Regions from separate parts of the Bacillus sp. XF8 genome, predicted to be linked through region 3. Evidence: riboswitches for the same ligand, from Rfam matches in the RefSeq annotation. Region 3 holds a riboswitch; each other region holds the start of a gene.
What was found. Region 3 has a riboswitch for S-adenosylmethionine ahead of J4P91_RS16370 (MetQ/NlpA family ABC transporter substrate-binding protein). Riboswitches for the same ligand answer to the same signal wherever they lie in the genome.

Region 1 (10,319 bases), on a different contig from region 3:
TTTCTGCTTCTTTTACAAAATGCTTCATTCGCTCTAATATAACTTGTTCATTTTCATAATAACTACAGAAATTTAAGTCTCCGCCGATGCGATCTTCTTCTTGATCAATAAAATAATCAAGTAAAATATGAAGCCCTTGTACATATGGGAAATAACCTTGCTTAATCTTCGCAATATCTTCATCAAGTAATTCATCATGAAACGCATATGCCACGAGACAAAAGATTCCAAGTGTTGATCCTGCACATGCGGAAAATTCAAACCAGCTCATCGGTGGTACGTTTTCCTTATGAGCTTCAAACCATGTTTGCAAGCGTGGTTCTCGCTCTTCTAGTTCCACATGCTTATGAATTTGCAAATCACAATAATAACAAGCAAGCTCGTGAAGAATTGGTGCAATCTTTTCATAATGCTTTGTTTTTCTTAGTACATCTTGGCATGTTGCGACAAGCTCATCTAAATAACCACCATCATCTTGATCATCTCGATAACGATAGTAATTACTTCCTTCACTCTCTGGTGTTAATGCAGTCAGCATTGATTCATGTAGTGCAGCAAAATCATTCGGATCAAGCGATGTACTACGATCACATAAGTTATCTAAGTAATCACTAATCGTCTGATACGCCACAATAAAACGAATACATTCCTCACGGTGTTCATTTGCAAGCAGCGCTAAAATACCACCGCCTTCACAATGAAACGTTTTATGTTCAATACTTGCAATTGCCTGATTATGAAGCTCATCATTTGGAATATGGTAGGCACGCTCTTTCCACATCGCTAGCTCATGGTGTACAACCGGAAACACATCACGGTATACTTTCGCCATGAGCGTTATGGGATTACTCGGTACGTTCACTTCTTCCTTCATCTCCTCTATTAAATGTACAAATCATTATTTATTTGTTTGTATTATATTATTTAAATGTGTTTCCATAAATGCTTTGGCATAACTAAAAATTTCATCTTTCTCATACTCATTCAATAGCTCATGATAACAATTCGGCCATTCTTTATATGCTTTATCACTTATTTTCAACCGATCAAACCATTTACGGACACGTGTTTTATCTACAAGTTTATCCTCACACGCCTGCATTAGCAAGAGCGGAACGTCTGGAAACTCATCTATTTTTTCATGAGCAATCTCAATAGATTTTATCAATTCACTATACCAACGAACTGACACCTTGCGCAAGAACAACGAATCATTTTCCATTGCATCACGAACTTCTTTATTTCGCGTTGACATTTCGACTGTAAGATTTGTGGGAAATTGGAGTTTTGGCGTGAAAATATTTAACAACTTTGAAGCAGCTCGAAGCGGAGCAGCAGGTACCGCTAAAACACCTAAGCATGGTGAGCTCAATATAATTCCATCTATATCTTCTCTCTTCGTTTCTTCCATCATTCGAATGACAATAAGACCACCCATACTATGTCCAAATAAAAAAATAGGGAGCCGATATTTTCTTGCTTCTTTCACCCATAATTTTATTTCTTCTATGTATTCATCAAATGAGTCAATATGTCCTCTATTTCTTGAAGTTGTTCCATGAGCTGGAAGATCCCCCATAACAACATGATACCCGAAATGAGTCCACATTTCTGCTAGCGCCTCATAACGTCCGTGATATTCCATCGCACCGTGCACAATCACGATTACGGCTTTGGCTGCTTCCGCTTCATAATTCCACATACGAAACTCCTCCATTTCACTCTTTTCCGTAATTTGATACACTAAAACTAGTTTCTAGGAAAGGAAGGCTTTACATGATATATCCTTATAAAGATAAAAATCCGAAAATTGCGAGTAGTGCTTTTATCGCTGACTACGTTACGATTACAGGTGATGTTACAATTGGCGAAGAATCAAGCATTTGGTTTAATACGGTTATTCGCGGTGATGTGTCTCCAACAATCATTGGAAACAGAGTAAATGTACAAGATCAATGTACGCTTCACCAAAGTCCACAGTATCCCCTTATTTTAGAAGACGATGTTACCGTTGGACATCAAGTTATTTTACATAGCTGTACTTTAAAAAAAGATGCTTTAATCGGGATGGGATCCATTATTTTAGACGGCGCTGAAATTGGCGAAGGTGCATTCATTGGTGCTGGTAGCTTAGTTTCACAAGGAAAGAAAATTCCACCTAACACACTCGCTTTCGGTCGTCCGGCAAAAGTCATTCGTGAATTAACAGATGAAGATCGAAAAGATATGGAGCGCATTCGCAAACAGTATGTTGAAAAAGGACAATACTATAAGTCACTGCAAAAATAGCCGTTACTTGCTGCCACTATAATGGCAGCTTTTTTCATTAAAACTCTAACGTTTTCTTTACAAAATCTTATTATTCCCTCAATAAAATCTTATTAAAATAAAAGATATCATCTGAATATATATGTAAATGAAGGGGAGAGTTTTCATGAAGGTCAGCTCCTTATATAAAATAGAATGTTACATTTTCAAAGGAATTAACCGTTACTTTGATCAAAAAACATTAAATATCTTTTTCCGCACGATTACACATATCGGTGGTGCAATCTTTTCTATCTCACTCACGTTATGCTTTCTTATCTTTTCAAAAGGACTTCTGCACACTGCCGCAATTGCAGCAGCTCTTTCATTAGCAATTAGTCATATCCCTGTGCAAATATTAAAAAGATGGTACCCACGTAAACGGCCTTATTTAACAATTCAAGATGCAAAATACCCATTACATCCATTACAAGATCATTCATTTCCGTCCGGTCATACAACAGCTGTTTTTTCAGTTGCCGTTCCATTTATTTGTTATGATCCAAACTTAGCAGTCTTTTTACTTCCATTAGCAATGATTGTAGGAATTTCCCGCATCTATCTCGGGCTTCATTATCCATCAGATGTATTTGTAGGTATGTGCCTTGGCACATGTTCTGGCATCATCTCTTTTTATCAATTCATTCCACTTTTCATGTAAAGGAGAGATTGGATGAGAGTCGCCATATTTACTGATACATTTACACCGCAAGTAAACGGTGTAGCAAAAACATTAGATCGTTTGATCCGTTATTTTCAAAAACAAAATATTTCCTATTCCGTATTTGCACCGCAGCATACAGCAGAAGATGACTTCGTAGCCAATGTGAATAAGATGAGAAGTATCCCGCTGAAAATATTATATCCAGAATGTCGAATTGCTTTTCCTACCCCGCGCATTAAGCGGGAACTTCTTAGCTTTAGACCTGACATCATTCATATTGCTACTCCCTTTAATATGGGGCTATGTGGCATGTATTACGCGAAAAAATTAAACATTCCTCTTGTCGGTTCCTATCACACAGACTTTGACGCCTACTTGCAATATTATAAAATTGAATTTTTCTCCAATATGCTATGGAATTATTTAAAGTGGTTTCATAGCCACATGCAAAAAAACTTTGTCCCTTCTCCCGAAACATTACAGCAATTAGCAAAAAAAGGATTTCAAAATTTATATATTTGGGGACGCGGAGTAGATTGTTCACTCTTCCATCCGGCTTACAATAAAGACGTATTCCGAAAAAAATATAATATTACTGCTCCATACATTCTTTCCTATGTCGGACGCATTGCCCCTGAAAAAGATATTGAAACACTTCGTACACTCATTCACACAACACTAAAAGAACGAAAAGGTGATATTCATTGGCTTATTGCTGGAGACGGTCCCCTTGCCGAAGAACTACGTGAAGCTACACCAACAACTAACGTGACCTTTACAGGATATTTAAAAGGGGAAAACTTAGCAGAAGCTTATGCATGCTCTGACCTTATGGTATTTCCATCGGCCACAGAAACGTTTGGCAATGTCGTACTCGAATCGCTCGGATGTGGTACACCAGTAATTGGTGCAAATTCTGGCGGAGTAAAAAATATTATTACAGATGGAAAAACAGGTTTTCTTTGTGGACCTAAAAAAACGGAATCATTTTTATCATCTATTTATCAGTTACTAAATAACGATGAAATGCGTAAACAAATGAGCATAGCTGCTTGTGCCTATGCTGCTACACAAAGCTGGGATGAGATTTTTCACGGTTTATACATGCAATATGAAGAAGTGCTTCAGCAAAACAATGCTGAACTACTTGCGTAATAGGAAAGTTCAACTCATCCGTAATACTCATAAAAGAAAAAGGTATGACTCTATAACGTCATACCTTTTTGGTCTTTTTCTCTTTAAGTAACCGCAAATATTCCTCTTGTGTATTTACATTCATAAACAATTCTTTCGCTACATTCCATTCTTCTTCCATCACATACTTTACGTTACACTGTGATAAAAGTTGTCCCATACTTCGTTTTTCTTCGTTTAACAATGTGTATATTTTTTCTTTTATACTATAATGATACGCCGCTAATAGTGGCTGCTTTCCTCCATCAATAACCGGAACAATTGCCTCATATTCACCACTTATTTGTCCTACTAATGCTGTAATCCACTCATTTGAAAGATTCGGCGTATCACAAGGCGAAATGATATACCACTCCGCCTCTATATGCGCCATCCCCGATACAATCCCAGCAAGCGGTCCCTCTCCTTTATAGGAAGGAATATCTTCTATAACAGGAACGTCTACTAAAGTAACGATCCTTTCTTTTATATCAGGATGACTAATCACAACTACATCTTGCACGGTAGTCTGCATCACTTGAACGATATGCTCGATAAAAGTATGTCCTTGCCAGCTTGCCAATGCTTTTGGCTCACCAAAGCGTCTCGACATACCACCCGCTAATACAATTCCAGCAAGCCTTTTCATTGACGATGCAGCTCAAATGTAATATGACCTAGCTCTGGTAAAATTAATTTGTTCATCGCAAGGCGAACTGCCCCGCTAGAACCTGGCATTGAAAAGATAACTTTTCTTCCAATTGTTCCGCCAATTGCTCTACTTAACATCGCCGCGCTTCCGATATCTTCTAAATAACTAATCATCCGAAACAATTCACCAAAGCCAACGATTTCTTTATCTAACAATGCTGAAATGGCTTCAATCGTCACATCACGCTTTGTAATGCCTGTTCCTCCATTTGTTAATACAACATCAACATCCTCTTGGTGATATCCACTTAATACAGCTTGCCTAATACTTTCTTTATCATCTTTTACAATTTCATAAGCAGTTACCGTATGTCCTGCTTCTAGTAATAATTCTTGTAGTAACTTACCACTCTTATCCGTCTCTTCTGTACGTGTATCAGAGACCGTAATAATTTTACAGCGCACCTCTTTCGGCGCTTGTTTTTTATGTTCTGTTACGCTCATATTTATCCTCTCCTTCTTATAACTACTCATAATTTTATCATATCGTATAAATACTTTATCAAATATGAGATACATCACATATCTACAATTATCTAGTGAATGACCGAAACATTATGATACAATATAAGTATATATAACCATAAAAAGGGATTTTTTCTATACCTCTATTTTATAATCTTAAACAACATGTCCCATGGATTCCTTTTCTTATAATTCTAATTCCCTTTCAACTCATTACCCATAGATTAGATATCAATTTTCTAAAATTATACGTATTCATGCTAAACGGCTCTAGTCGCTATTATCAAGTACCGTGCTTCCTCTTGTTTTAGCATTTTTATTTCAATGGATTAGAAATCGTACGAAATAACCAGATACATACTAAATAAACTTTCATACTTAGGAGGTTCATTCATGGAACTTTATCAAAAACTCACAACCGTATTTATCCTTCTATTTGTCGCTTCCATCAGTGCTGGGATGGCGTTAAAAGATGCTGTACCAAATGCAACGATGGGTGGAATCGGATTTGCAACACTCTTTTTACTATGCAGTGCATTTTGTGCTGGAAAAGCGCGTCAGAAGAAAGGATGATATCCCATGTTCCGTAAAAAAACGACACTTTGTAAGTCATGCGGGAAAGAAATAAAAACGTATAAAAAAGCTTAGATTCATATGCCTTTTCCAGCGAGTGGAATGGCAAATATAAAAAAGTATATTGAACTTGAGCTAGAAGTGTATTGCAGTTCTTGTGCTGGAGTACGTAAAACCCACAGTAATGAAGTGAAATAAAGGAGGTTTTTCACTTGTTCGAAACAAATCGGATTCGTTTACGAAAATTTTCAGAAGGTGATATTCCAACCTATTACCATTGGCGAAATGATATAGTAGTGATGAGCACTACCAGTCTCAATCTCGATACATATTCTTTCTCGGAAACAGAACAGTTTTGCAAACAAATCATTCACTCTTCCACCTCAAAAAGTTATATTATTGAACAGAAAAAGGGTAGCCTTCCAATCGGAATCACATCTTTAATTAATATTGACCCACATAATCGAAATGCAGAATGTATCATCGATATCGGAAAGAAAGATTACTGGGGGCAAGGGTACGGAAAAGAAGCATTAACTTTATTATTAGACTATGCCTTTTTAGAATTAAACTTACACCGTATATCCTTACGTGTATTTTCATTTAATGATAAAGCGATACACCTTTATAAAAAACTTGGATTTCAACATGAAGGTACGTGTAAAGAAGCTGTATTTCGAAATGGAAAATGGCATGATATTGAGCTTTTCGCCTTACTGCAGACAAATTACAAATAAAAAAGCTTTGCGTAAAAACGCAAAGCTTTTTCCTTTTTATATTATAGACCAGCTTGCTCTTTTAAAGCTGCTGCTTTGTCTGTACGTTCCCATGAAAGATCTACATCAGTACGTCCGAAGTGTCCGTAAGCTGCTGTTTGTTTGTAAATTGGGCGACGTAAGTCTAACATTTTGATGATACCAGCTGGGCGAAGATCGAAGTTACTACGAACTAGCTCTACTAGTACTTCTTCAGATACTTTACCAGTGCCGAATGTATCAACTGAAATTGATACCGGTTGTGCTACGCCGATTGCGTATGCAAGTTGTACTTCTGCTTTTTCAGCAAGGCCAGCTGCTACGATGTTTTTCGCAACATAACGAGCTGCGTATGCTGCAGAACGGTCAACTTTTGTTGCATCCTTACCAGAGAATGCACCGCCGCCGTGACGAGCATATCCACCGTAAGTATCAACGATAATTTTACGTCCTGTTAAACCAGCATCACCTTGTGGTCCACCGATTACGAAGCGTCCAGTTGGGTTAATGAAGAATTTTGTTTCTTCATCCATTAATTCTGCTGGTACGACAGCTTTAATTACTTGTTCTTTTAAATCACGATCGATTTCTTCCCATGTAACTTCTGGATGGTGCTGCGTTGAAATTACAATTGTATCGATACGTACTGGTTTACCATTTTCATCATACTCAACTGTAACTTGCGTTTTACCGTCTGGACGTAAATATTCTAATGTTTCATCTTTACGAACTTCCGTTAAACGACGAGCTAATTTGTGAGCAAGTGAGATTGGAAGTGGCATTAATTCTTTTGTTTCATTACATGCGAAACCAAACATTAAACCTTGGTCTCCTGCACCAATTGCCTCAATCTCAGCGTCAGTCATTTGACCTTCACGTGCTTCTAACGCTTGGTCAACACCCATAGCGATGTCAGCAGATTGCTCATCGATAGATGTTAAAACTGCACAAGTTTCTGCATCGAATCCGTATTTTGCACGAGTATAACCGATACCTTGGATTGTTTCACGGACGATTTTTGGAATATCTACATAAGTAGAAGTCGTAATTTCCCCCGCTACCAATACTAAACCAGTTGTTACTGTTGTTTCACAAGCTACACGTGCATTTGCGTCTTTTGCTAAGATCGCATCTAAAATTGAATCAGAAATTTGGTCACAAATTTTATCTGGATGTCCTTCAGTTACAGACTCAGATGTGAACAGATGACGTTGTTTTGTCATGTGGTAAACCTCCCTACAGTAATTGTATATATTGTACGGAACTCATCCTTAATTTGCCACAAACTGCGACATTCATTTATTCTCCCACACAAGTATAAAGAAAAACCTTTCCTAATTATAGAGGAAAGGTTTAATTTGCTACTTGCATACTGCTTTTTGCCCTTCGCTCTTATCGTTCGAGACCGTTCGCCTCGCACAGGTTTTAGCACCTATTCACTTGCTTATTACCGTTACAAGTGAGGTTGCTGGGCTTCATCGGGCCTGTCCCTCCGCCAGCTCGGGATAAGAGAGTATCCGTCCCAACCTATACTAAAGAAATGATATTCATTTGTCAATTAATATTCACATATTCCTACAAGTTTTTCGCATTTCGTGTCGAACAAAATATTAATAGGAAAATAATACATTCACACAAACAAAAATAAATAAATAGTATACATTATTTATATAATTGTGTTATACTCTTGATGGGGATTACGAGAAAAATTTCATTAAAATGAAAAGGATGGTATATAAATATGGGTACTGTGAATGTCCAAATTGGATTACATGAATTACTGAACGGAAGCAACGCACAGATTCAACTAAGCGTTCCACAATTAGTGGAAAAAGTACTAATGAGAAACGAAGGAAAATTAACTTCTACTGGTGCCGTCTCTGCTTCTACAGGAAAATATACAGGACGTTCTCCTAAAGATAAATTCATTGTGAAAGAAGCATCGGTTGCAGACAAAATTGCTTGGGGACCTGTAAATCAACCGATTTCTGAAGAACATTTTAATAAATTATACACAAAAGTATTGGAATACTTAAAAGAAAAAGAAGAATTATTCGTATTTAAAGGGTTCGCTGGTGCTGATCGTAACTATCGTCTTCCATTGCAAGTTGTTAACGAATATGCATGGCACAATTTATTTGTACATCAATTATTTATTCGTCCAACTGAAGAAGAATTAACGAATCATGAAGCTGAGTTTACAATTGTCTCTGCACCAAGCTTTAAAGCAGATCCAGCGATTGACGGCACAAACTCTGAAGCATTTATTATGGTTTCATTTGAAAAACGCATCGTATTAATCGGTGGTACTGAATACGCTGGAGAAATGAAAAAATCTATCTTCTCTATTATGAACTTCTTACTTCCAGAACAAGATATTTTATCTATGCACTGCTCTTCAAACGTAGGTGAAGAAGGCGATGTTGCTCTATTCTTCGGTTTATCTGGAACAGGTAAAACAACATTATCTGCTGACCCACACCGTAAATTAATTGGTGATGATGAGCACGGTTGGTCTGATAACGGTGTGTTCAATATTGAAGGCGGTTGCTACGCGAAATGTATTAACCTTTCTCATGAAAAAGAGCCACAAATTTTTGATGCAATTACATTTGGATCAGTGCTTGAGAACGTTGTAATTGATAATCAAACACGTATTGCAGATTATAATGATACTGCATTAACAGAAAATACGCGTGCTGCATACCCAATTCATGCGATTGATAATATCGTAGTACCAAGTGTTGCAGGACATCCAAATACAATTATTTTCTTAACTGCTGATGCATCTGGAGTATTACCTCCAATCAGTAAATTAAATAAAGAGCAAGCTATGTACCATTTCTTAAGCGGTTACACTAGTAAACTAGCTGGAACAGAGCGCGGCGTAACGTCTCCGCAAGCGACATTCTCAACTTGCTTCGGTTCTCCATTCTTACCACTCGATGCATCTCGCTATGCTGAAATGCTTGGTGAAAAGATCGAGAAACATGATGCAAAAGTATTCTTAGTGAACACTGGCTGGACTGGCGGCGAATACGGCGTTGGAAAACGTATGAACTTAGGTTACACTCGTGCAATGGTGCAAGCTGCATTAAACGGCGAGCTTGATAACGCTGAAACAGCGAAGCATGACGTCTTCGGTCTTGAAGTACCACTTCATGTACCAGGCGTACCTGATGAAGTATTAATGCCTGAACAAACATGGGCTGATAAAGCTGCTTACAAAGCAACAGCAATCGAACTTGCAGGTAAATTCAAAGAAAACTTCAAGAAGTTCGAGAACGTTTCTGAAAACATTATCAAATTAGGTGGCCCAATCGCTTAATTGAACCTTTACTGTCTGAATGACCTTTACTCATATGAATAAGTATATTGTAACCTGAAAGTTTCGCGTACTCACCGACAAAACCCATGCGGCTTTACAGGTTACACATACTTACATAAAAAAGAAGCTTACGCTAAAAACGTAAGCTTCTTTCTATATATTCACTTTGATTTTTCCTCATATAAATCGCGGCTTTGAAAACAAAAGCAGATTCCCCACTCACTTTCTTCTTTTGTTTTCACATGGCATGGGGCGAAAAAAGGCACTGTCCGCTTCTACCCATGGTCGGACGCTCTCTCCCACCTAAAAGAAAAGGTTCTTGTATTTATTTCTTCGCATCTTT
Region 2 (10,319 bases), on a different contig from region 3:
ATATTCTAATTTGTGCTGTTCTCTTCGTTTATAAGCCGCTAACATAATCACAAATGTTGTTAGGACGTGGATGCTAGGGAAACAGTTTACAGGCTGATCAATACTATAAATATAGCGCACTAAGTCGGAGAACACGTCTGTGCCTACAACTGTAGGTCTAGGGACCGTTGTTTGCCAAAAGTAATAAATTGAAAAACAAGCAAGTTTTCCGAGGATAACGCTGCTTAATGTTACATAGTACTGTTTGCGATCTTTAAAGCAGTAGTAAATGAGTGCACCGTATAAGTATGGAAACCAAAGTAAATAAGGAATAATAAATGCCTTCACAAATGGAATCCAATCATCAATCATAGTCGTTACATCGACGGCATGAACGCCAGATTTATTCAGTACATCGTAAAGGGGGCTTACGAGTACGAGTAGAAGTATATAACTTAATGGAAGAAAAGATGAAAGTTTATATTTTTTCATGAGTATCACCTATGTTTTAGTAATGTAAGTAAATCCAATTGATTATAATATAGAAAATCAAAATGGGCTATTGATTTTACTTACATTTTCTTGAATTAACCTTACATTTTTGTCACTTGACTTTGAAAATGGAGGGATAGGGATGAAGCGTTCACTAAGTTTTTGTTTTCTTATATTGTTATGCCTCGTGGGAGCTGGGTGTGAAAAGAATAAGGTTGTGCCATCTGCTTTAGAGTATAGCGGGAGAGCACTAGTAATTGGAGTTGTCGGCGAAGCACCAAAGGATACGTTTAGAAATATAAAGTTTGTACAGGTGAAATTAGATGAAATGAAGGAGAAATCTGATAAAGTCGACGGATTTCTGGTTATGAAAGAACATTTTGAAGAGGCATCAAAAGAAAAATATACAGATCTATTTTTAGGGTTAAAAAAGCCAGTGTTTTTTATCGGTTTAAAGGATAGACCATATTTAATTTTTACTAAAAAAGATTTAGATTATAATAATACACCGAGAGATGAAGAAATGATGTATACACAAGGTTTTGTAAATATGGGTAGCAGTGAAGGGCAATTTTGGGGCACTGGTTTATACAATGATACGATTTCAGAGCAAAGTATTCATAATATGTATGTATACGTGTTTCAAACGATTGCGGATTATTTGAGTAGACAGTGAGGAGCCTATAGCTTAGGCTTCTCATTGTTTATTTTTGTGTTAAATAAACGTTTGTTTAAGATGTATGTTCGATGTGAATGAATGCATATTTTAAGGGGTGTTTAGGTCATTATTAAATCAAATAAACGTTTGTTTAATATATATGTTCGGTCTAAATTATACGTAATGAATGAAGAGGAGGACTTTTATATTTATTTTTTTATATGAAATCTTCTTAAATACCGGAAAAATAAGAAAAATTTGCAGGATTAAAGAAAGTTGTCACGAAATAAGTTAAAGTTTGGAGAAGAATCGTTTGAAATAATAAAATGTTTTCTATATGATAAAGGTAAAGGTTAGTAAAAAAGTAGGTGAATTTATGACAGTAACATTTTATTCATACCCAAAGTGTGGTACATGTCAAAAAGCAAAGAAATGGTTTGAGGCAAACGATGTAGCATATGAGATGATTCATATTGTTGAAAATCCACCGTCAAAAGAAGATTTACGTAATTTACATGCAAAAAGTGAATTGCCATTAAAAAAATTCTTTAATACAAGTGGAATGCGTTACCGCGAGCTTGGCTTAAAAGATAAGTTAAAGGATGCAAGTGAAGACGAAATGTTTGAGCTTTTAGCATCTGATGGCATGTTAATCAAACGTCCGATCGTAACAGATGGCACGAATGTAACACTTGGTTTTAACGAAGAGCAATTTGAAAGTGTGTGGAAAAAGTACCAATAAGGTATTTTTACATAATTAATACATTCACTGGAGGTACAGTCATGAGCATTCCAAATCATTTACGTTACTCTGAAGAACACGAATGGGTAAAAACTGAAGGCAACCAAGTTGTTATCGGTATTACTCATTTTGCACAAAGTGAGTTAGGCGATATCGTATTCGTTGAACTTCCTGAAGTAGGTGCAACAATTGAAGCTGACGAGCCATTCGGAAGCGTAGAATCTGTTAAAACAGTTTCTGAATTATACGCACCTGTAAGCGGTAAAGTTGTAGCAGTAAACGAAGACTTAAGCGACCAACCAGAACTTGTTAACGATTCTCCGTACGAAGGTGCATGGATGGTTAAAGTTGAACTTTCTGATGCAAGTGAAGTTGAAAAGTTATTATCTGCAGAACAATACGCAGAAATGACAAACCAAGACTAATTCTAGTCGACAAAAAGGACAGCCTGTGTGCTGTCCTTTTTATTTTGTATTACATGAACGAAAGAGCGGCTCGCTTTTCTTTGTCTAGCTCCGCCTCCACGTCAGAAGCTCCATCCCCCTCACATTCTGAGCGAGCCGTTTCCGCATTTCTTCACAAAAATAAACAGGAAACAACATGAAAATATCGAATATACTATATACTAAGGTAAGGCTGTTTCATAGTATATGGTGATCGGGTGATGACATATGGTCTATGTAGAGAAAGTCATTATTGTCGAAGGAAAATCAGATAGAAGAAAGATTGAATCTATTATTCGCGAACCAGTGGAAATTGTTTGTACAAATGGTACAATTGGTTTGTCGAAAATGGATGAACTCATTGATCAGTTTTTTGATAAAGAAGTATATGTACTAGTGGATGCTGATGCTGCAGGTGAAAAGCTCCGAAAACAATTTCGGAAAGAATTCCCGCAAGCTGAGCATATTTACATTGATCGTTCGTATCGCGAAGTGGCAACTGCTCCTTCTAATCATTTAGCGAACGTATTATGGGGAGCTGACATTGACGTTTATACAGAATATTTACGGTAAGGAATGATAGAAGTGATTGACTGGACAGGTGCTGAAGCTACAGCTCTAATAGCAGACCAAGAAAAAACAGTGTTATATGTATATACACCGATGTGCGGAACATGCCAGTTAGCGAAGAAGATGTTAACAGTGGTAGAAGCTACTATATCTGATTTGGAAATAGGCATGCTAGATTTAAACTATGCGCCGCATTTAGCGCGAGAGTATGAGGTAGAAAGTGTCCCTTGTTTACTCGTGTTTGAGCGGGGAACACTTATGAAAAAAATATATGCATTTCATTCGGTTGAATATTTATATACAGAATTACAGTAGGCGGCAAAGTTTTTGCCGCCTCGACATATTTCTTGGGAAATATGTCGAGGGATAGAAGTGATACGTTATTTGTCGAGAGAAAGTAACAGGATTGCTGTTTGGTAGGATGGAATGGTATTAGTAGAAAGTGAAATGAAGGATGTGACTAGAATGGGATTATATTCGTTGCTTCAATCATTTGTAACGTATGCCAATAACCAATATCATCTAGAACCGCTTCTTCGGCAAGGAGAAAAAACGATTAATTTTCGTTTTGGAGATGAGTGTTGCTCACTTCAAATTTCAAGAGAGTATATACAACTTTTGAAGAGTGCGAAGGGAACAGAGCAAATTGTTTGCTTTCGAGAGGAAGATTTACGTCGATTAGTTACTGGAAATATTCGGTTGCAAACACTATTGCACAGCGGGCGTGTTCAATATAATGGAACGTATCGTACGATGTTATTATTAGAATCCGTATTTCATATATGTAAACCAATGCAAGTAGGCGCTTAATATTCTGAAGTTTTGTTTTTTGAGAATTTTTTTGTTGACATAGTGGATGTATGTTGATACAATTCAATTCATAAAATATAGACAATTTAATAGATTTTAAATCAGACGAAAATTCAATCTGATTTCTCTTATCAAGAGAGGTGGAGGGACTGTGCCCTGTGAAGCCCGGCAACCGTCAACATTTATGTTGAAATGGTGCCAATTCCTGCAAAGCGATTGCTTTGAAAGATGAGAGGAAGGGATAATGTTGATATACGCATATAAACCTTTCTGCTCATACAAAAAGCAGAAAGGTTTTTTTATTGTTTGAATGAGGAGGACATTCAAATAATAAAAAGAATCGTTAAATAATTTAGCCCGGCGGCAAGATTTTTGCGTCCTGCATGAAAAGATAAAAAGAATTTGTAGGAGCAGAGCTAAACGAGCCGCTTACGCTTTTTAAGAAATCCAGTTTCAGCAGCTAGAATGTTCGGTGGCTTCGCTTCTTCCTGCGAGGTAAAAAGCGCCTCTACGTCAGAAGCTCCATCCCCCTCACATTCTGAACGAGCTGCTTACGCTTTTTAAGAAATCCAGCTTCAGCGGCTAGAACAGTCGGTCGTTTCACCCCTTCCTGCGAGGCAAAAAGCGCCTCTGCGTCAGGGGTTCCAACGCCCTCTTGTTCTAAACAAGCCGCTTACGCTTTTTAAACAAAAAAGGGGTGAACACCATGATCCTATTGGAGAACGTAAAGAAAATATATAAATCAAAAAACGGTGATGTGACTGCTGTAGATGACGCCAATTTAAAAATAGAAAAAGGTGAGATCTTTGGTGTTATCGGATATAGCGGCGCTGGTAAAAGTTCTTTAATCAGATTGTTTAATCAATTAGAGAAACCAACTTCCGGACAGATTACGATAGCTAATCGTGTTATTTCAGCAATTACTGGGAATGAGCTTCGAAAGGCAAGACAAGAAATCGGAATGATTTTTCAGCACTTTAACTTACTTTGGTCACGAACTGTACGTGAAAATATCGCTTTCCCACTTGAGATTGCAGGGGTTGATAAAGTACAGCGAAGCAAGCGCGTGGATGAGTTAATCCGCCTTGTTGGATTAGAAGGAAGAGGCGATGCATATCCATCACAGTTAAGCGGTGGACAAAAGCAGCGCGTTGGGATTGCGAGAGCATTAGCGAATGATCCAAAAGTACTTTTGTGTGATGAAGCAACATCGGCACTGGATCCAGAAACGACAGATCAAATTTTAGATTTACTATTAGATATTAATAAACGCCTTGATTTAACAATCGTATTGATTACACATGAAATGCATGTCATTCAAAAAATCTGTAATCGCGTTGCGGTAATGGAAAAAGGGAAAATCGTAGAAAGTGGTCCTGTACTAGATGTATTCCGCAATCCAAAGCAGGAGATTACAAAACGATTTGTACAACAGTTAACGGATTCTGAAGATACAAATGAAGCGATTGAGAGTTTATTGGAAAAATATCCAGATGGAAAAGTTATTCGTTTGCAGTTTATTGGTGATTCCGTAGAGCGTCCAGTGCTTCAAAGATTAATGAGGCGAGAGGATATTGAAGTGAGTGTACTTCAAGGGAATATCGCACAAACGAACAATGGGTCTTATGGAAATTTAATTGTTCACTTAAATGGTGAAGAAGCAGCAATCCAGCAAGCAATAGCAGGAATTAATCAGGAGCAAGTAGAGCTGGAGGTGATTGCACATGGATAAATTATTATCAAACGTTGATTGGAGTAAAATGCTAGAAGCGACAGGTGAAACATTATATATGACGGCAATCGCAGCACTTGCCACATTTGTATTCGGTCTTATTTTAGGACTATTACTCTTTATGACATCTAAAGATAACTTGTGGGAAAACAAAGCGATTCACACAGTGATTGGAGCATTTGTAAATATCTTTCGTTCCATTCCATTTATCATTTTAATTATTTTATTAATTCCATTTACGAAAATTCTTCTTGGAACAATTCTTGGGGCAAGCGCAGCACTACCAGCTTTAATTATTGGAGCAGCACCATTTTATGCAAGGATGGTTGAAATTGCACTTCGCGAGATTGATAAAGGGGTAATTGAAGCTTCAAAAGCAATGGGGGCAAAAACGAGCACGATTATTTGGAAAGTATTGATTCCGGAATCCTTACCAGCACTGGTATCTGGTATTACTGTAACGACAATCGCTCTTGTTGGTTATACAGCAATGGCTGGTGTTGTCGGTGCTGGAGGGCTTGGCACACTTGCTTATTTAGAAGGATTCCAGCGCGGAAATAACGATGTGACAATTGTTGCAACAATTTGTGTATTACTCGTTGTCTTCTTGCTTCAATGGATCGGTGATTTTGTTACAACTCGAATTGACAAACGGTAAATTTATTAAAAGGGAAGGGTGTTTACAGCATGAAAAAATTATTACTTTCAGCACTTATTACAACATCAATTTTTGGTTTAGCTGCTTGTGGAGGAAAAAGTGAAGATAAGCTTGTTGTCGGTGCTTCTAACGTACCACACGCTGAGATTTTAGAGAAGGCAAAACCGTTACTTGAGAAAAAAGGTATAGAATTAGAAATTAAGCCATTCCAAGATTACGTACTGCCGAATAAATCATTAGCGGATAAAGATTTAGACGCAAACTATTTCCAGCATATTCCGTATTTAGAAAAAGAGATTAAAGACAAAGGATATAAATTTGAAATAGCGGGTAAAATTCATTTAGAGCCAATTGGTGTATATTCTCAAAAGTATAAAAGCTTAAAAGAGCTTCCAGACGGAGCCACAATCATCATGAGTAACTCTGTTGCTGACCATGGACGTGGGTTAGCAATCTTGCAAAAAGAGGGCGTTTTAAAAATTAAAGATGGTGTAGACCCAGTAAAAGCAACTCCAAAAGATATTGCGGAAAATCCGAAAAACTTGAAGTTCAAAACAGATATCGAGCCTGGTTTATTGCCACAAGTGTATAACAACAAAGAAGGCGATGCTGTTTTAATTAACTCAAACTATGCAATTGATGCAAAATTGGACCCAGCGAAAGATGCAATTGCGATCGAAGGAAACGATTCTCCATATGCAAACGTAGTTGCAGTTCGTAAAGGCGATAAAGATAAAAAAGAAATTAAAGCACTTGTAGAAGTATTACATTCCAAAGAAATTGAAGACTTCATTAACAAGGAATATAAAGGCGCAGTTGTTCCTGTAAAAGAATAATAGGTATAAAAAGGGCTGGTAAATGCCAGCTCTTATTTTGTACCTAATAAAATCAATATACGATAAATGTTCTAAAAATTACAAAAATAAGGGTGACATCTGATGAAGAAAATTATATTATCCATTTTTATAGCAATCTTTGTATTTGCATTAGCTGCTTGCGGCGGGAAAGATGAAAATACACTTGTTGTCGGAGCTTCGAATGTACCACATGCTGTTATTTTAGAAAAAGCGCAGCCTATATTAGAGAAAAAAGGCATTAAATTAGAAATTAAAACATTCCAAGACTATGTGTTACCAAATAAAGCGTTAGCAGATAAAGAAATTGATGCAAACTATTTTCAACATATCCCTTATTTAGACAAGGAGATTGAGGAAAAGGGGTATAAAATTGTAAATGCAGGAAAAATTCATTTAGAGCCTATGGGAATCTATTCTAAGAAATATAAAAGTTTAAAAGACCTTCCAAATGACGGAACAGTAATTATGAGTAATAACGTGGCGGAACGCGGTCGTATGCTTGCATTATTGCAAAAAGGTGGCGTCATTAAACTGAAAGATGGTGTAGATGTCGTTAAAGCGACAGTCAAAGATATTGTGGAGAACCCAAAAAACTTGAAGTTTAAAACAGATGTTGAGCCAGGGCTTTCGCCAAAGTTATACGAAAATAATGAAGGTGATGCATTATTTATTAATTCAAACTATGCGATTGATGCAAAATTAAATCCGAAAAAAGATGCAATTGCAATTGAAGGATCAGATTCTCCGTATGCAAATATTATTGCCGTTCGTAAAGGTGATGAAAAGAAAAAAGAAATTAAGGAATTAGTAGAAGTGTTACATTCAAAAGAAATTCAAGATTTTATTAATAAAGAGTATAAGGGAGCAGTACTTCCGGTAAGTGAGTAGGCATGAAAGGGCTAGGAAATTTCCAGCCCTTTTTCCTTTATATATATAAGAAGAAAGGTGTATCATAATAGGATGTGAGGGAAATACTTATATACATTTGTGAAAAAATTGTTACATTTTCTCAGCGTTTGCGATATCATTTTATTTGATATAAAATTAGAATGAGAATAAAATGAGAATGTGAATGTTTTAGGAATTTTTAAAATGTATATAGAGGATTAATGGAGGTATTGAGATGGCTGGTTCTACATTAACGGTTAAAGACTTACATGTATCAATCGATGGTAAAGAAATCTTAAAAGGTGTAAACCTTGAAGTAAAAGGTGGAGAAATCCACGCAATTATGGGACCTAACGGAACAGGTAAATCAACTTTATCTTCTGCAATTATGGGTCACCCAAAATATGAAGTAACAGAAGGAAGCATCATCATCGACGGTGAAGATGTACTAGAAATGGAAGTAGATGAGCGCGCACAAGCGGGTCTATTCCTAGCAATGCAATATCCAAGTGAAATTAGCGGAGTAACAAACGCTGACTTCTTACGTTCTGCAATTAATGCACGTCGTGAAGAAGGCGATGAAATTTCTCTTATGAAATTTATCCGCAAATTAGATAAAAATATGGAATTCCTAGAAATGGATCCAGAAATGGCACAACGTTACTTAAACGAAGGTTTCTCTGGCGGTGAGAAAAAACGTAACGAAATTCTTCAATTAATGATGATTGAGCCAAAAATTGCAATCTTAGATGAGATCGACTCTGGTCTTGATATCGATGCATTAAAAGTTGTATCTAAAGGTATTAACGAAATGCGCGGTGAAGAGTTTGGTTGCCTAATGATTACGCATTACCAACGTTTATTAAACTACATCACTCCAGACTTCGTTCACGTTATGATGAACGGTCGCATTGTGAAATCTGGTGGTCCTGAGCTTGCACAACGTCTAGAAGCTGAAGGTTACGACTGGATTAAAAAAGAATTAGGTATTGAAGACGAAACAGCAGAGCAAGAAGCGTAAGAGAGGAGCATAAACATGACAATCGGTACATTACCTTTCGATCAAGAAACAATCCGTCAGCGCGCAAGCGAAGTAAACGAAGCTGCTTGGTTGACTGAGTTCCGCTTACAAGCTCTTGCACAAGCAACTGAACTTCCAATGCCAACGCCTGATAAAACAAAAATTGATAAATGGGACTTTATCGGAAAAGGCGCTACTCCTAAGCAAGAGCCTGTAAGTTCTTTAGCAGAACTTCCAGAAGCAGTGAAAAATTTAATCGATGAAAATAACAGTGTATTGGTACAACGTACTGGTACAACTGCATTCGTTTCTTTAGCTGATGAAGCAAAAGAAAAAGGTGTTATTTTCACAGATATCGTAACAGCTGCAACTGAGCATGCTGACTTAGTACAAAAGTACTTAATGAAAGATGGCGTGAAGGTGGATGAGCATCGCTTAACAGCACTTCATGCAGCATTGATCAACGGCGGTGCATTTGTATATGTTCCAAAAAACGTTGTTCTTGAAACACCACTTCAAGCTGTATTCTTAGTAGACGGCGAAGAAGCAAACGTATATAACCACGTATTATTCGTAGCTGATGCTAATAGTTCTGCAACATACGTAGAAAACTACGTAGCAAATGAAACTGTTACAGGTATTGCGAATATTGTAGCAGAAGTAATCGTAGAACAAGGTGCACAAGTGAAATTCGGTGCAGTTGATCTATTAGCAAAAGATGTAACGACTTACGTAAATCGCCGCGGCGTTGTAGGACGTGACGGTCGTATTGAGTGGGCATTAGGCCTTATGAATGACGGAAATACAATTTCAGAGAACGTAACGAACTTAATGGGCGACGGATCATTTGCTGATACAAAAACAGTAACAATTGGTCGTGGCAGTCAAACACAAAACTTTACAACTAAAGTTGTTCATTTCGGTAAACACTCTGAAGGATTCATTTTAAAACACGGTGTACAAACAGATAATGCAACATCTATCTTTAACGGAATTGGTAAGATTGAACATGGTGCATCTAAATCAAATGCACAACAATCTTCTCGCGTTCTTATGTTAAATGAAAAAGCACGCGGTGATGCAAACCCAATTCTTCTAATTGATGAAGACGATGTAATGGCAGGTCACGCAGCTTCTGTAGGCCGCGTAGATCCAATTCAACTATACTACTTAATGAGCCGTGGTATTCCGAAGAAAGAAGCAGAACGTTTAGTCATCCATGGATTCTTAGCACCTGTTGTAAATGAGCTTCCAATTGAAGGAGTAAAAGCGCAGCTTGTTGAGGTAATCGAAAGGAAAGTTCGCTAATGGATATTCATGAAATACGCAAACAGTTTCCAATTCTTGATCAAAAGGTGAACGGTAAACAACTTGTATATTTCGATAGTGCAGCAACTTCTCAAAAACCAATTCAAGTCATTGAAACGTTAGAACGTTACTATAAAGAATATAATTCTAACGTGCATCGC
Region 3 (10,319 bases):
AAGGTTTTCAAACCGTAGATAAAAACATGCTCAAGTTATTAAAAACAATGCGTGCGACAAAATGGCAAACCTATCAAAAGGTGAAATTTCCAGCTGTACTTCCATACTTTTTCTCAGGGTTAAAAATTGCCGTTACATATAGCGTGATGGGAGCGATTATTGGGGAATGGCTTGGTGCGAGTGAAGGATTAGGTGTCATGCTTACGCGCGCAACAAAATCCTTTTTAACAGCTCGTGTATTTGGTATCGCAGCAATTATCGTAATGGTGACATTGCTCTTGTATTTTATCGCAGAATTTATGGCAAGACTAACAGCACCATGGATATACAGAAAGGACGATAAAAAATGAAAAAAGGACTAAAAGTGATGCTAGCGGCTTTACTCGCAGCCAGTGTTGTTGGTTGTAATGCAGCAAAGAAAGAAGAGAGTACAGATACAGGAAAGAAAGTAAAAATTGTTTTGGACTGGTTCCCAAATACAAATCATACTGGTTTATATGTAGCGAAGACGAAAGATTACTATAAAAAACAAGGTTTAGATGTAGAAATTATTCAGCCAGGTGATAACGTATCGGCAGAGCAAATGATTGCTTCAGGAAAAGCTGATTTCGGTGTGAGTTATCAAGAAAATGTAACATCGGCTCGTGTTGAAGGAATACCGGTTGTTTCGATTGGAGCAATTATTCAGCATAACACGTCAGCGTTTGCATCACTGAAAAAAGATAATATTACTTCCCCGAAAGATTTTGAAGGAAAGCGTTATGGGGGCTGGGGGGCACCAGCAGAAGAAGCGACGTTAAAAACAATTATGGATAAACATCAAGCTGATTTTAGTAAAGTAGAAAAGATTGTTCTTGGACAAACAGATTTCCTTAAATCGATTGGTCGCGATGCGGATTTTGAATGGATTTACTATGGTTGGGATGGCATTGAAGCGAAACGACAAGGAAAAGAATTAAATACAATTATGGTAAAAGATTTAGATCCAGCGTTAGATTTCTATAGTCCTGTCATTATTACAAGTGAAAAGCATACAAAGCAAGATAAAGATTTTGTGAAAAAGTTTATGAGTGCAACAGCAGAAGGATATAATTTTGCAATTAAAGAGCCAAAAGAAGCTGCTGATATTTTAATTGAAAATGTACCGGACATTAATAAAGAGTTAGTACAAGAGAGCCAAAAATGGTTAAGTACGAAGTATCAAGATGATGCGAAAGCGTGGGGAGTACAGAAGGAAGAAGTTTGGACGAATTACATGAATTTCTTACATGATAACAAAGTTATTAAAAAGAAAATTGAAGTAAAAGATGCCTTTACAAACGAATTCCTTCCAAGTGAAAAATGAACGGATTACAAATAAAAGATGTTGTGAAAGCATTTGATGGGAAAAATGTACTAGAAAAAATTAGTGCTTCTATACAAGAAGGTGAGTTTGTCTCGTTCGTAGGCCCAAGTGGTTGCGGAAAAAGTACGTTATTAAATTTAATTGCGAGTGTTGAAGAGGCGACTAGTGGTGAGGTGGTCTATAATGATACCCTTGTTCAAAAACAAGATATTGTAAGTTATATGCCGCAGCAAGATTTGTTACTTCCATGGCGCTCAGCACTGCAAAATATTGTTCTTCCACTAGAAATTGAAGGGAAGCCAAAGAAAGAGCGACTTACAGAAGGAATGGAAGCCTTAGAGCAGTTTGGTCTAGCTGAATATGCAAATCATTATCCAGATGCATTATCTGGTGGTATGCGTCAGCGTATTAGTTTTCTTCGTACCTATTTATGTGAAAAGCCGATTATGCTACTTGATGAACCGTTCGGTAAGTTAGATGCATTTACAAAAATGGAAGTACATCGTTGGCTTTTAAATTCGTGGCATCAAGAGAAGCAAACAATTGTGATGGTAACGCATGATCTAGACGAAGCAATATTATTGTCTGATCGTGTATTTATCATGTCTCAAAGACCAGCAACAATTGTAGGTGAGGTGAATGTTAACTTACCCCGTCCTCGAACGATGGAAATGTTAACATCTCTTGAGCTGAAAGAAGATAAAGCGGAGATTTTAGGAATATTGGCTCCTTATATGCAGAAGTAATAAAAGTCTCTTAACAATTTTTGATATAATAATTGTTAAGAGGCTTTTTGTTTGAAAAAATTTTTTAATGAAAAAGAGGAACAAAAAGATTCATAACGAATAAAATATAAGAGCATGGTACATGCTTATTATAAGACAATAATGATTCATAAAGGAGTGAAAGGATAAGATGACTTTATCGACTGTTCTTCAAATGGTTTTAGCTTGATATGGGAGAAGTCTGCCCATTTTTAAAGTTTAAGCCAAATTGAAGACAGCAGGTAAAGAGCCTTAATCCTTTTTTACGATAATAAATTGTAATGGGTAAGGTGTGTTCACCTTACTCATTTTTCATGTATACACAATTCAATAAGATCTTTATTTTGCTGTTCTCTCTATTTGGCTTGTTAGTTATAAAGAAAAGGAGAGAACAAAAATGAGTGTATTAACAGTAGAAAATCTTACGCATACGTATGGAGATAAAACCATTTTATATAATGCTTGTTTTCGATTATTACAAGGTGAGCACGCCGGGCTTGTTGGAAGTAATGGTGCAGGGAAATCAACGTTACTTCGTCTTTTAACTGGAGAAGTTTTGCCTGATGGAGGGAAGATTGAATGGTTTCCACATGCGAAGGTGGGATTTTTAGAGCAGCATATTGATTTACAAGAAGGGATAACGATTGAAGAATATTTACAAAGTGCATTTTCTCATCTGTATACGATTGAACGTGAAATGATAGTCATTGCTGAAAAGATGGCAAAGGAAGCAGAGTTAGAGAAGCTATTAGTACAATATGGAGAATTACAAAATATACTAGAGGGTTCAGATTTTTATCAAGTTCATACAAAAATAGAGGAAGTAGCAGCCGGTTTAGGCTTGTTAGACTTAGGTATGAAAAAAGATGTTTCAAAATTAAGTGGTGGTCAGCGTACAAAGTTATTACTTGGAAAGCTTCTCTTAGAGAAGCCACATATCTTATTGCTGGATGAGCCAACAAATTATTTAGATACGGTTCATATAGATTGGCTAAGAGCGTATTTACAAGCGTATGAGCATGCTTATATTGTCGTTTCCCATGATGAATCGTTTTTAAACCATATTACGAATGTTATTTATCATTTAGAAGGGCAAACAATAAAGCGCTATACGGGGAATTATGAAAGATTTTTAGAAAGTTACCAATTGCAGAAGCAACAATTACAAGCAGCTTATGCAAGACAGCAAAAGGAAATTGCAAATTTAGAGAGTTTTATTCAAAAAAATAAAATCCGAAAAGCGAAGCAGGCAAAAAGCCGTGAAAAAGTATTAAAAAAAATGGAAATAGTTGAAAATCCTGACGGTGCACCAAGGCCGCGTTTTCATTTTCAAGTTCACACTGAACCTGTGAGTCGTATATTACAAGCGGAAAAAATACAATTTGGTTATACAGAAGCATTATTTCCATCATTTGATTTACAAGTAAAAAGGGGCGAAAAAATTGCGATTGTTGGTCATAATGGAATAGGAAAAACAACGATGTTAAAAACGTTACTAGGACAACTAGAACCATTAAGTGGGGCAGTTCGTATTGGAGAGAAAGTAAAGCCCGCATATTTTGCACAAGAAGAATTTGCTACAGAAATTACACCACTTGAGCAAGTATGGTCAAGACGTCCAGATATGACGCAAAAAGAAATTCGTCAATCTTTAGCAAGATGTGGTTTAAAAGAAGAGCATATTCGACAGCCTCTTTGTTTTTTAAGTGGTGGAGAGCAAACGAAGGTACGTTTATGTGAACTTATGTTAATGCAGAGTAATGTCTTAATTTTAGATGAGCCAACGAATCACTTAGATGTGTATGCGAAAGAAGCATTAAAAGAAACACTAGCACAATATAAAGGAACCATTTTACTCGTTTCTCATGAGCCTTCTTTTTACGAGTCTTGGGTGACTCGAGTTTGGAATCTAGAGGAAATGGATGTTACTAAAAAATAAGAGAGCTATTTATTTAGGAGCATCATGGGAAAGGCATAAAATATTTTAGTGAGAAAATTGCGAAAGCAGCTACATGTTAAGTAGCTGCTTTCAGATTATTTACTGGTTTACTTGTAATCGTTCTTGAATGAATAATAGTAATTTAACAATACTGTCTTCCGTATAAATATCAAATTTTTGGCGATGAAATTCACCATGTTCATGATAAAAAATAAGTTCGCCTTTCCCAGCAACTTCATTTATCAGCATATGAAAACTAAGTGGTGTTGCTACGATAGAACCGTTATCATCTCGTAAAAGGATTTGGCATAGTGTTCCTTGTTGTCCCTCTTCATATAAAAAGTCGTAATGAAAGGATTGGGATAGTTTTTCTATCTGAGATAATAGTAGGGTTTGTATAGCATTTTTTTCCTGCATACAATATAGCCTCTTTTCGTATATAAGTATAAAGTATTTACTTTTATTTAGTATATTCATTATGAGGATAACTTGTATATGGTTATCAATCAGAAACTTTGATAGTATCTCTAGAAATGGTTACTAGCTGAATTGATTTGTTATTTGTAAAAAGTTTATATTCAGAAAAATATGATTGACAAAATTTTTTGTAAGATTTACTATTAGTACCATAACTTTTGGAAAATTTAATACAGATACTCTTATCCAGAGTGGCGGAGGGACTGGCCCTATGATGCCCGGCAACCGAGCTTATGAATAATAAGCTAAGGTGCTAATTCCTGCAAAACGATTTTCGTTTTGGAAGATAAGAGAGGAGCTTATTTTGTCTATTCGACACCTCTCTTATTTGAGAGGTGTTTTTTGTTTAAGAACAGATATATTGAGGGGGAATTTTATATGAAGAAGTTGGTGCTAAGTATTGTAAGTGGAGCGGTATTATTATTAGGCGCATGTAGTGCGGATTCGAATAAGGAAGCAAAAGCGCTAGATGAGAAAAAGGTTACAGTTGGTGTAACGGGGGGACCACATGAACAAATTTTTGAAAAAGTAAAAGAAGTAGCGGCAAAAGATGGATTACAAGTTGATTTACAGATATTTAATGATTATGTAGCGCCCAATGTATCGTTAGACGAAAAAGATATTGATGTGAATAGCTATCAAACGAAGTCCTACTTAGATGTATTTAAAGCAGAGCGTAATATGAAATTGACAGAAGTGTTTTCAACGGTAACATTCCCGATGGGAGTATATTCTAAACACTTAAAAGATGTAAAAGAGTTAAAAGATGGAGATGCAATTGCTGTACCAAATGATCCAACGAATGAACTTCGGGCATTAAAATTATTTGAAAAAGCAGGTGTTTTAAAGGTTGATCCAAAAGCAACAGAGAAAGCAACTGCAAAAGATGTGATTGAGAATCCGAAGAATTTGAAAATTGTTGAGTTAGAGGCGTCACAATTACCAACGCAGCTAGATGAAGTGAAAGCAGCAGCAATTAATACGAATTTTGCATTAGGTGCGAAACTAAGTCCAGCTAAAGATTCTATTTTCCGTGAAGGAAAAGATTCACCATATGTAAACTGGGTGGTTGTTCGTACAGAGAATAAGGATGATGCAGCTGTAAAAAAATTAAAGAAAGCTTATCAGTCTAAAGAAGTAAAAGAGTTTATTGAGAAAAAATTTGATGGTTCTGTTTTGCCGTCTTGGTAGGAGCTGACTATAATGATTGAATTGAAAAATGTATCCAAAGTATTTACAACAAAAAAAGGTAAGGTTGAAGCTCTTAAACCAACTTCTCTTAAAGTAGAAAAAGGAGAAGTGTTTGGAATCATCGGATATAGTGGTGCTGGTAAAAGTACATTAATCCGTTGTGTCAATGTATTAGAAAAGCCAACAACAGGAAATATCATTGTAAATGAAAAAGATTTAACAAATTTGTCTACAAAAGAGTTAGCGAAGGCGAGACAAAAAATTGGGATGATTTTTCAAGGATTTAATTTATTAAAAACAGTCAATGTTTATGAAAATATTGCATTACCTTTACGTCTAGCTGGGATTTCAAAAACTGAAATTGAAAAAAGAGTAGAAAAATATTTACGTATTGTTGACCTTTTTGATAGAAAAGATGCATATCCAAGTGAGCTTTCTGGTGGTCAAAAACAACGTGTTGCGATTGCGCGTGCACTATCCTATGAACCAGAAGTTTTGCTAAGTGATGAAGCGACAAGTGCATTAGACCCAGAAACAACGGATTCTATTCTAGATTTGTTATTAGAAATCAACGAGAAAATAGGCATTACGATTTTGCTAATTACACATGAAATGAATGTAATACAACGTATATGTGATCGAGTTGCTGTAATGGAGCATGGGGCTGTGATTGAGAGTGGCACAGTAAAAGACATTTTTACAAATCCACAACATGTAACAACGAAAAAATTTGTGAACAGCGCTTTTGCAGCCAAAATTCCAGAAGAAGTACAGAAAGAGCTAAAAAATACTGGAGAGATTGTAACACTCTCGTTTATAGGGAACTCTTCAGGAGAACCAGCATTGGCTGTTGCTACAAAACGATTTCAAGTGTATCCCAATATTTTATCCGGCAATATTACACAACTAAAACATGAAGCGTATGGTAAGCTCGTTGTTCATATGCAAGGTGAAGAAAACGAGATACACCGAGCTTTAGTATTTTTACAGGAACAAGGGATCATTGTAGAAGGAGGTAGGGAAGAGTATGGGAAACAAGTCCTTTTGGGATGAATGGGGTAAGATGATATGGGAAGCAACGATTCAAACATTTCAAATGACATCAATTTCACTACTTATATCAATTATTATTGCATTACCACTAGGAGTAACACTTGTTTTAACAAGGCCTGGTGGTCAACTAGAGAATAAAGTTGTATACCCTATTTTTAATACAATTATTAATGTCATTCGTTCTATTCCATTTATTATTCTATTATTCTTCATTCTACCGTTTACAAAGCTGATTATGGGGACTTCAATTGGTGTGAAAGGTGTGATTGTACCGCTTGTTGTATTTACAGCTCCCTATATTGCACGTTTAATGGAAACAGCTTTACTAGAAGTGGATCGTGGTGTAATTGAGGCATATCAAGCGATGGGGATTTCTACTGTGAAAATTATTTGGCACGTTATGGTTAGAGAAGCGCGTCCATCTCTTGTGCTTGGCTTAACGATCGCAACGATTGGACTAATAGGTGCAACGGCAATGGCTGGACTGGTAGGTGCAGGTGGACTTGGAGATTTAGCATATCGATTTGGTCATTTACGGTATGAACCGGAAGTTATGTATGCAACGGTCTTTATCTTGATTATTCTTGTTCAAGGATTACAGTCTTTAGGTAATGGGATTGCTAGAAAATTAAAGAAAGATTGATAAAAGACGATATCTCAATAAAGAAGAGATATCGTCTTTTATTTAGTTTCCAGATATCACAGCATTTAGAATCTCTGCTGGATTTCCTGTCCCAGCACCACCAATTGTAACTGTTCCACCAGCAGGAATGTCACCATTCCATCCTGCATTCGTAATAACATAGTGGTTATTTGTATTACTTACAAGTTTAGAGTCCCAAACTTGTGTTAAACTTCCGTTGTAATCAAATTCTAAATTCCAATTTTTAATAGGGATTGTTCCTGTATTTTTAATTGTAATAGAGAAGTTGTAGCCATTTCCCCAGTTTGAAGTAACTGAAAATGTCACATTACCATTTCCCCCTGGTGGAGTTGTACTACCATCATCGGTTTTGACAGTAATAGAGGACGGTTGTGATTGATTACCAGCCGCATCTTTTGCGACAATTGAAAAAGTATATTCTGTATTTGGTTTTAAATTTTTAATCGTAATGCTATTCGTAGTTGCTGTCCATTTCTCAGTCCCAGAGGTTATTTCATATTCTGTGATACCAACATTATCAGTAGATGCAGTCCAAGATAATTGGACTAGATTTGAATTCTTATTTGTGACTGTAATATTTTTCACATTTGTTGGGGCTTCATTATCTTTTTGGTTAATAGGTCCACCTAGTAATTCTGTAACTAACGTATCAAGCAGTTTTGGGCCACTACAACTATATCTTGGACTGGTGCGACAGTCACCGCTTAATTCCCAAAACATTGCCCCACCCAAACCTTTTGTTTTTATATAATCCGTTTTATATTTCATAGATTCATTGTCATCATAGCTTATAAATGTTCCAGTAGCTTCATTATATAAATATGGAACTTTAGCAGTGTCGTTCCAGTATCGAACAAAGCCGTTTTTATTTACGTAGTTAGCTGCCAAATCACCATAATCATATACACCTGTATCTCCTGTAGAATAATCATCCCAAGTTCCTTTAGAAGCTAGTTTCCCATCACTTCCTGGTTTACAAGGTTGATATTGTCCGTTGTTATCTTTTCCGCAACTTTTCCAGCCACGACCATAGAAAGGAACACCTAATACAATTTTATCGGCTGGTACACCTTCGCTTTTATAAATTTCAACAGCTCCATCGACATAAAACTTTGTACCAACTGCTGGGTCTTTAGGATCTCCGTATAATGCAGCATTATGATTAGAAGTTGTATCCCATCCGCCGTGAAAATCATATGTCATGATGTTAATCCAATCCACGATTTGGGAAACCTTTTTCAACTCTGTATGATCAGCGTAGCTCTGACTTGCCCCTGACGCAATTGTTAATAAATATTGTTTTCCATCTTCAGAGCCTGCTTTATTTAAAGCATTTCGGACATCGTGAAGGAGTAATGTGAAATTTTGCTTATCCTCAGGACGATAACTTCCTCCTGGTATGGTTTCAACGCCTGGATACTCCCAATCTAAATCTACACCATCAAAACCATATTCACGAATGAAGGCGACTGCAGATTCTGCAAATATTTTCCGTGTTTTTTCATCGGCAGCTACATCAGAAAAACGATTAGACCACGTCCAGCCTCCAACTGAGATAATTGTTTTTAAGTGAGGGTACTTTGCTTTTAGACGTTTCATCTCACCGAAGTTTCCGCAGCGAGCATACTTGTCGCAATCTTCCCATGTTGTACCCGAGCCTGGAAAAGATTTATTAACATCGGCCCAAGGTTCGCCTAGCACAAGAGTACCATTTGGTACCTCTTTATTTTGCAATGGTACACTAGATTCTTTACAGGACCATGTTTGTTTATTAGGATTGTCAGGATGTGTAGAAGGATTCCCGTGTTTGCCATTCCAGCAAATATCAGCAAAAGCATAGTTCAAATGAGTAAGCTTTGATGCATCGATGTCGGCAACTTGATAATTGCGGCCATAGATACCCCAAGAAGGAAAGTATCCAATAATCTTTTGATTTGTTTTGGAGGAGTCTGCTGATACAAAACTAGGAGTGATAAAGTTTGTAAGAAAAAGAGGTAGGAAGAGTAGTAGAGATAGGAACAAGAATGTGATTTTTTTTGACCTCATAATCATTTCCCCTTTCTAAATAAAAAGATATATTTAATGGCTATTGCCAATAAATCAAAATGAATCTAGACGTAAAAATGTCTAGACTACCGAAACGAACAGATGTCACGAAGTCTATACAAGTAAGGGAGATTGATTACATCGTAACAAATGTAAGATTTTGTGTAAACGCTTTATTTATACAGAAAGGATTTTCTCAATTATAAGAATAGCTATAATGCGAATTATATATATATATCTAGTCAAATCGATTCAAAAATTTTAATTTAGAGGATAATTTGAGAAAAAATTGTTTGAAGTTATTGTTTCATATCATAGCAGCGATATGAAATTTCATGTAAAATAATAGTAAAAATATGTAAGGGAGGGAATGAAGTGGATGTTTTCTTAAGCATTGCTGAAGAAAGAATTCGTCAATCAATCAATAATGGTGATCTTGATGACCTTCCAGGTAAAGGGAAACCACTGCAATTAGAAGACCTTTCAATGGTACCTCCAGACCTAAGAATGAGCTACAAAATTTTGAAAAACGCTGGTATGATTCCGGCAGAGATGGAATTACAAAAGGATATATTGAAAATAGAAGATTTAATAGCTTGTTGTTACGATGAAACGGAGAGAGCAAAATTAAAAGAAGAGTTAACAGAAAAAACGCTTCGATTTCAACAGTTAATGGAGAAGAGAAAAATAAAAGGAAATTCAGCATTTCGTATGTACCAAAATCAAGTGTTTCGTAAATTACGCTAAGAGGGGTAACATGAGAAAATTTCAAATGATAGAAGAATTAGTAGCATATATTGAAGAGCAAAGGTTATTACTTTTATTCATAAAAACCGAAAA

Region 1: another riboswitch for S-adenosylmethionine. It lies ahead of metK (methionine adenosyltransferase); the one in region 3 lies ahead of J4P91_RS16370 (MetQ/NlpA family ABC transporter substrate-binding protein).
Region 2: another riboswitch for S-adenosylmethionine. It lies ahead of J4P91_RS20760 (methionine ABC transporter ATP-binding protein); the one in region 3 lies ahead of J4P91_RS16370 (MetQ/NlpA family ABC transporter substrate-binding protein).

Annotation. Positions count from the first base shown of each region.
Region 1 covers NZ_JAGDQK010000027.1:71,614-81,932, forward strand. The annotation lists gene J4P91_RS17155 (tetraprenyl-beta-curcumene synthase family protein) at 1-862, opposite strand, end outside; gene J4P91_RS17160 (alpha/beta hydrolase) at 899-1,702, opposite strand; gene J4P91_RS17165 (gamma carbonic anhydrase) at 1,777-2,289, shown strand; gene J4P91_RS17170 (phosphatase PAP2 family protein) at 2,435-2,968, shown strand; gene J4P91_RS17175 (glycosyltransferase family 4 protein) at 2,981-4,126, shown strand; gene J4P91_RS17180 (molybdenum cofactor guanylyltransferase) at 4,185-4,793, opposite strand; gene J4P91_RS17185 (MogA/MoaB family molybdenum cofactor biosynthesis protein) at 4,790-5,299, opposite strand; gene J4P91_RS17190 (hypothetical protein) at 5,714-5,893, shown strand; partial or broken gene J4P91_RS17195 (hypothetical protein) at 5,900-6,091, shown strand; gene J4P91_RS17200 (GNAT family N-acetyltransferase) at 6,106-6,630, shown strand; gene metK (methionine adenosyltransferase) at 6,672-7,871, opposite strand; SAM riboswitch class I at 8,038-8,160, opposite strand; gene pckA (phosphoenolpyruvate carboxykinase (ATP)) at 8,390-9,976, shown strand; gene J4P91_RS17215 (ATP synthase subunit I) at 10,302-10,319, opposite strand, start outside.
Region 2 covers NZ_JAGDQK010000035.1:79,048-89,366, reverse strand. The annotation lists gene J4P91_RS20795 (phosphatase PAP2 family protein) at 1-471, opposite strand, end outside; gene J4P91_RS20790 (hypothetical protein) at 614-1,147, shown strand; gene J4P91_RS20785 (arsenate reductase family protein) at 1,506-1,871, shown strand; gene gcvH (glycine cleavage system protein GcvH) at 1,913-2,296, shown strand; gene J4P91_RS20775 (toprim domain-containing protein) at 2,543-2,887, shown strand; gene J4P91_RS20770 (thioredoxin family protein) at 2,891-3,199, shown strand; gene J4P91_RS20765 (hypothetical protein) at 3,350-3,694, shown strand; SAM riboswitch class I at 3,820-3,929, shown strand; gene J4P91_RS20760 (methionine ABC transporter ATP-binding protein) at 4,401-5,426, shown strand; gene J4P91_RS20755 (methionine ABC transporter permease) at 5,419-6,084, shown strand; gene metQ (methionine ABC transporter substrate-binding lipoprotein MetQ) at 6,114-6,920, shown strand; gene metQ (methionine ABC transporter substrate-binding lipoprotein MetQ) at 7,023-7,829, shown strand; gene sufC (Fe-S cluster assembly ATPase SufC) at 8,065-8,850, shown strand; gene sufD (Fe-S cluster assembly protein SufD) at 8,866-10,158, shown strand; gene sufS (cysteine desulfurase SufS) at 10,158-10,319, shown strand, end outside.
Region 3 covers NZ_JAGDQK010000025.1:9,245-19,563, reverse strand. The annotation lists gene J4P91_RS16395 (ABC transporter permease) at 1-350, shown strand, start outside; gene J4P91_RS16390 (ABC transporter substrate-binding protein) at 347-1,345, shown strand; gene J4P91_RS16385 (ABC transporter ATP-binding protein) at 1,342-2,091, shown strand; gene J4P91_RS16380 (ABC-F family ATP-binding cassette domain-containing protein) at 2,507-4,048, shown strand; gene J4P91_RS16375 (hypothetical protein) at 4,148-4,465, opposite strand; SAM riboswitch class I at 4,705-4,818, shown strand; gene J4P91_RS16370 (MetQ/NlpA family ABC transporter substrate-binding protein) at 4,904-5,716, shown strand; gene J4P91_RS16365 (methionine ABC transporter ATP-binding protein) at 5,729-6,769, shown strand; gene J4P91_RS16360 (methionine ABC transporter permease) at 6,744-7,412, shown strand; gene J4P91_RS16355 (glycosyl hydrolase family 18 protein) at 7,455-9,479, opposite strand; gene J4P91_RS16350 (DnaJ family domain-containing protein) at 9,855-10,226, shown strand; gene J4P91_RS16345 (thioredoxin family protein) at 10,237-10,319, shown strand, end outside.